DNA from 2 places in the Leuconostoc citreum genome. Region 2 is predicted to be linked to the other one. Evidence: riboswitches for the same ligand, from Rfam matches in the RefSeq annotation. Region 2 holds a riboswitch; the other holds the start of a gene.

Region 1 (3,217 bases), 140 kb from region 2:
CCAAATAACACAATTTGATAAGCCGGCAGTGATTGCATTAATTGAACAATTAGCTAATAAATATGCTAATGACACGATGAGCGCTCTAGAAGTAAGAGAAACTGATGGCGCTTACCGATTGGTCACCAAGCCTAGCTTAGGGGGCATAGTTAAAAACTTTTTTGATGCACCTGACAATGCCACACTGTCCCAAGCACAGCTTGAAACATTGGTTATCGTAGCTTATAAACAACCTGTGACACGTGTGGAAATTGACCAAATTCGTGGTGTACAGTCGGCGGGCACGCTTCAAAAATTGATGTTACGCCAGTTGCTTGTTGAAACGGGGCGAAAAGATGAACCGGGACGGCCAATTATGTATGGTACTTCAGCGATGTTTTTAGATTATTTTGGTCTCAAGTCGTTAACTGAGTTGCCACCGTTACCTGATTTTGAAACGTTAGATGTTGATGATGGTGGGACATTATTTGCAAACGTACTGGAATCAGAAAATTTAGAAATGAAAGAAGGGTAAAAAAATGTCTGAAGAAGAAATGCGTTTACAAAAAGTTGTTGCCCAAGCGGGGCTAGCTTCACGAAGAGGAGCTGAAACAATGATTACTGAGGGGCGTGTCAAAGTCAATGGTGAGACTGTCACAACACTTGGTGTCAAAGTTGGCATACATGACACTGTGGAAGTAGATGGTGCGCCGATTGAAGGACGTGAAAAGCTAGTTTATTACCTATTAAATAAACCCCGTGGTGTCGTTACCACAACTAGCGACGAGAAGGGTCGTAAGACAGTTCTGGACTTACTAGAAGATATTGATCAACGTGTTTACCCTGTTGGACGACTAGACTATGATACGACTGGCGCCTTGTTACTGACTAACGATGGCACTATTGCTAACCAATTAATGCATCCAAAGTCACGTGTCGACAAAATTTATCTTGCTAAGGTGTCTGGGATTGCGACTGTTGAAAAATTAGCGCCTTTGAAGCAAGGCGTTATCATCAAAGGCCGAAAAACAGCGCCAGCTCGTGTCACGATTGAACGTGTCGACAAAGATAAAAAAACTAGTATGGTACGTATTATTATTCATGAAGGACGTAATCATCAAGTCAAAGATATGCTGCAAAAAGTGGGCTTACCAGTGGATAAATTAACGCGTGAACAATATGCTTTCTTTGATTTAATTGGCTTACAGTCCGGTGAATATCGTAAATTAACTGGTGTTGAGGTTAAACGACTCAAAGCACAGGATTATAAAAATTATCGTAGAAAATAAATAGATTGCTTTTAATCAGTAATTTTGTTATGATATCAGTTGTAAAATTAAATATTACTTCAGGGTCGGGTGTAATTCCCAACCGGCGGTGAGACATGTTGAACATGGTAAGCCCGCGACCTGTGCAAACAGCTGATCTGGTCAAATTCCAGAGCCGACCGTAAAGTCGGGTATAAAGAAGTTAAAAAAGAAAGTTAAGACTGCCTTTTTGTGATACCCTGACAAATTGTGCAGTTTTTTTGAGGCAAAGAATATGTCTATTTCATTTACACGTACACAGCATTTGACGTTGATTGCTATTTTAAGCGCAATCTCATTTGGTCTAATGCTTTTTCCGCAGATACCCTTGATTCCGGGAGCGGATTTCTTAAAGCTTGATTTTTCCATTGTGCCTGTCTTACTAGCTGGTTATTGGCTTAATGTCACGGCCGCTATGTGGGTTGTCATACTGCGAACAGTCTTAAAGCTCATTTTGGCAAATGAGGGAATTAATACCTATCTGGGGTTGCCTGTCAATTTAGTAGCAGTAATGGTATTTACCTTGTTAATGTTTTGGGTCATGCCAATGTTTGAAACGCGTCAATTCCCACGCCAATTATTAGCAATAATCATAGCAACAGTTGGGTTAACTGTTGCTGCTGTGTTGATGAATTGGTTCGTTGCTGTGCCACTTTATTCGCAGTTTGCACATTTTGACATTGCGCGAATCATTGGCCTGGGACGTTATTTTATAGCCATGGTGATACCATTCAATATTGCACAAGGTATTATTTGGGGGCTAACAAGTATTATTGTGCTTTCGGTTATGAAACCGATGCAACGTAAAGTGATATCTTAATGAAACGTTATAAACAGAGACGACCTCAATGTGGTAAACTTTTAAGTGAACCTATTATAATGGAGGTCGTTTTATTATGAGCGATTTTGAGCCAAATAACATGAGCCGTATGGCACGTTCAAAAAAACAAAAAGTTGAGCCTGAATTTGCGCGCCAATCAGATAGAAGTAGCCATAAGCATAAGGGCTTTAAAATATTTTTGATTGTTTTGGGATTTGCTATTTTATCAAGTGTGCCCATTTATGGTGCACTTAATCACCAGAAAACGCCACAGCAGATAGCGACAGCAACTAGTAAAAAGTCGACATCACAGTCTCAAAAAGCTTCATCTGAACAATCATCTGAGACATCAGCACAAAGTTCCTCAGAACAAGCAAGTTCATCGGAAACAGTGGCTAGTAGCACAGAAGCGCCAGCTGCGGCTTCAAGTGAAGTAGCTGCCAGCAGTGCACCGACGGCACCAAGTACGCCAACAACTAATTCAGCAGTGTTGGGCGCTAGCCAAACACTATATAATTTTGCCGTGACACATGGCATGACAACGGATCAAGTCATTGCGCTTAATCCTGGTTTGTCAGTGAATAATTATACACAATATGCTGGCAGAACACTAAATGTTAAATAACTAATTTTAGAGGTTGATATGAGTCACAATTTTCAGATTGCAATTGATGGGCCAGCGTCGGCTGGAAAATCAACAATTGCTAAAATATTAGCAACAAATTTAAAGTATGTTTATGTCGATACAGGAGCCATGTACCGCACCATGACTTTAGCCGCTAAACAGGCAGGTCTGGCTTATGAAGATGAACAAGGTGTTGTTGATTTACTTGCAAAAACAGTGATTCGTTTTGAGCCCGGAGTGCCAACGCAGCGTGTTTTTCTGAACGATAGTGAAGTGACAGAGGCGATTCGTTCGACTGAAGTCACTAATAACGTGTCGTTGATTGCTTCTTATAAAGCTGTCCGAGCAGACTTGGTTCGTCGCCAACGTGACATAGCCAATAGTCAAAATGTCATTATGGATGGACGTGATATTGGGACAACGGTGTTACCAAATGCTCAAGTTAAAATTTTCTTGGTAGCTAGTGTGTTAGAAAGAGCAGAGCGA
Region 2 (3,217 bases):
AATCGTGTTATCTATCACCTGCTTATTCACAATTTCAGCTTTGCCGTCAACATGACCAAGGACAAAGTGGCCATCAAATCTCTCCCCCGCACTTATTGCCTTTTCAAGATTAACTGATTGTCTCATCATGTAATCACCAATAATGGTTGTTTCATAAGTTGGTCTCATAATACCAAATTTAGCAGTATGGTCTGTTTTATGAGTAATAGTTAAACATACGCCGTCGACCATTATGCTATCACCGATAGTTGCCTCTGAAAAATAGGGCGTTTTTGTTTCAATTGTGATATGCTGATTATTTTTTGTGTGACTTTCATTTGTTATAACTTGACCCACTGTCTGTGTTATTCCTGTAAACATGACACACTCCTATCATTTAGATAACGACTCTTAAGCGTATTACCCACACGGTATGAAGACACTGAATTAAACAATGGTTGTACACTGGGAACCCCGTCTTCAGATAATATACTATCTGCTGTATAAACAATGAATTCTTGCCAGAGATTCGCTTTTAAGAATGCTGTAATCAATGACGGCCCACCCTCTACCATAACAGACTGAATATTCTTACTAGCTAAACTTGTCAGGACACTAAGTAAACCATGTGACATTAAAAGAACATTGTCATATTGTTTTGCAAAGTCCGTGTTTGTCGTGAAGATTAACCAATTATTTGTCGCTCGATCCATTTTATTTTGTAAGCGGCCACGTCGATCGATCACTACCCTTAAAGGTTGTGGATGATTTATTGGTACATGTCGGACTGTTAAATTTGGTTGGTCAATCAACATAGTTTCACTACCAATTAGAATAGCACTTTTACTAGCACGCTCTTTGTGCACATCAATGTCAGCTAACCGATTTGTAATTTTTGTGGATTGTCCTTGTGAAGACGCCACAAAGTGATTAGCGGACTCCGCTAGTTTCAACTGTACATATGGTAAATGTCTTTCAAAATAATGATAAAATGCGGGATTTAATATTTGACTATCTTCTGTTCCCAAAACATCGACACGGATACCTGCTTGTCTTAAAAATGTAACACTGCGTCCATGTGTATCGGGATTAGGATCAAAACTACCAACTACAACACGTTTGACTCCCCATTGGGCTATTGCCAACGCACACGCACCTACCTTTCCCGTGACAAAGCACGGCTCTAATGTGACATACATCGTTGAATCAACAATATCTGTTTGATCCTTTAAATTTTCAAAAGCATTAATTTCAGCATGCGCTGCGCCAAAAGAATGATGATATCCAGTCGCCAAGATCTGCCCATTTTTAACAATAATTGCCCCAACGCGTGGATTTTCATATGTTTCATCTGGTCCTGCTTTGGCAGCTACTTTTGCTGCTAATGCCATATATGTTAAATCATCCATCTTTTACCTCCTGTTTGTTCAGGACAAAAAACCCGACGTATTTTATTAACATCGGGTTTAAAGTATTTAGATCGATTCAAAAAAGACAGACTTATCCTAGCTAAGTCTATTATTTTAAATCTTCTCCCATCCAGACTTTAACTGTCGGTCACAGAATTACACTGTGTCAACTGCATTATTAATAAATAATGCAGGTCACGGACTTAGATCTTAAAGATCTTTACCGTCGGTCGGGAATTACACCCTGCCCCGAAGATTAATTAATTTAACATTTACAGATTAACATCTGAACAATGCTATGTCAATAAAAAAACGCACAATAATGTACGCTGTAAACAAATTATTCTGATATTACGCTTTGAATTTTTGTATTCGGAAGAAATCTAACAAGAATGTTAAGATTGGCAACCCAATGATTAAACCCCAAACACCAAAAACTTTTTCCATAATAATTAGATTAAGTAAAATAACTAATATTGGCATATGCGTGCGTTGTGACATAAAGTGCGGATGTAAAAAATATGACTCCATAAAATGAATTACAGCAACAGCAACCAATATAACCAATACTGTATGCCAGTCACCGATAATAAACGCGGTCACTGTCAGCGGTACAAGTGAAATAAGCACACCGACAACCGGAATCAAACCTAAGATGAAAATCAAAATTGCAAAACCAATTAAATAAGGGAAATTCAAAAAGGTTAATACGATAACCATTGCAATCGTGTTAATTACACAAATCATTAGCTGGACTTCAAATAAACGGCCTAAAATAATGATAAAGCGATGCACGATAATATAAAACTCACCAAGAAATCTTTTATAAGGGCTATGTATGAAAGTCATAGACCATGACCGTAATTGTGGGTAAGTCATGCTGAATATAAAACTAAACAGTAACGCTAAAATCAGTTCATAAAGGACGTGCCCAACTTGATTCAATTGGGTAAATCCTTTAGAGATTAACTGCTCTGTATTCAAAGAGTTACTGTACTGCTGAATATTTTTGTAGACTTCTTTAAAAATACCCGTTGTGTGCCAACTAGAATCGGTTGCTAAGTGAATCATGCTCTTAACTTGATGTGCAACAGTATTTGCCCCGTGTTCGACAGCCCAGATGATAAAAGCCATCACGACGATATAAACAAGCGCAATTGATAATGACCTTGACAGGCGTGTCACGCGTTGCACCCTTTTGCCAGCATTCATCGCAAGATAAGAAAAAATAATTGTTAATAACAGTAACGTCATAAACTGTTTGAGTAAAACAATCAGTAAAATAATGACAGACAAAACAAAATACCGATAGAATCGGCGATTTTGAAATGATGAAAATATGTTCATGTAGTGCTCCCTCTTTAACACACTAACTTAGTACATGACAAGATTAGTTAGATGTCAAATTTTCGTTCGATTTTGTATTGAATTGTGAGAATAATGTATCGGCAGAACCCACTTGTGCAATCTGTGATTCTGTCACTGTACTACCAAATTCCGAACCAGTATCTTCAGGTTTTAATTCAAGTGCTGCTCTCAACTTGTTAGTAATAGCCTGTCGTTGCGCCGTTGTCACACGCTGGTAAGATACACCGTCATACATCTCACCTTCACCTTGAACTGTATATGAGTCAATTGTCTTTGTCGCATTCATATAATTTGAGCCGAGTGCCAACATATCCGACATCTTCATATTTGATGCAATGTTTTTAGTTGTGGCACTAATAAACTTCGTATTGAGAATCGTTGACGGATCAGATTTAATTTTTGTCATAATGGCCTGCAACAAAATTCGTTGGCGTTGCGTACGACCATAATCGCCTTGCGGA

The links. Region 2 has a riboswitch for FMN ahead of ribD (bifunctional diaminohydroxyphosphoribosylaminopyrimidine deaminase/5-amino-6-(5-phosphoribosylamino)uracil reductase RibD). Riboswitches for the same ligand answer to the same signal wherever they lie in the genome.
Region 1: it holds a riboswitch for FMN, as region 2 does, so the genes downstream of both, FGL72_RS04980 (ECF transporter S component) here and ribD (bifunctional diaminohydroxyphosphoribosylaminopyrimidine deaminase/5-amino-6-(5-phosphoribosylamino)uracil reductase RibD) in region 2, are expected to answer to the same signal.

Annotation. Positions count from the first base shown of each region.
Region 1 is NZ_CP042410.1:994,007-997,223, reverse strand. Features, by position in the region: gene scpB (SMC-Scp complex subunit ScpB) at 1-514, shown strand, start outside; gene FGL72_RS04985 (pseudouridine synthase) at 519-1,268, shown strand; FMN riboswitch at 1,320-1,455, shown strand; gene FGL72_RS04980 (ECF transporter S component) at 1,522-2,106, shown strand; gene FGL72_RS04975 (brain acid soluble 1 family protein) at 2,183-2,731, shown strand; gene cmk ((d)CMP kinase) at 2,750-3,217, shown strand, end outside.
Region 2 is NZ_CP042410.1:850,136-853,352, forward strand. Features, by position in the region: gene FGL72_RS04270 (riboflavin synthase) at 1-360, opposite strand, end outside; gene ribD (bifunctional diaminohydroxyphosphoribosylaminopyrimidine deaminase/5-amino-6-(5-phosphoribosylamino)uracil reductase RibD) at 345-1,388, opposite strand; FMN riboswitch at 1,503-1,649, opposite strand; gene FGL72_RS04280 (AI-2E family transporter) at 1,740-2,735, opposite strand; gene FGL72_RS04285 (LCP family glycopolymer transferase) at 2,779-3,217, opposite strand, start outside.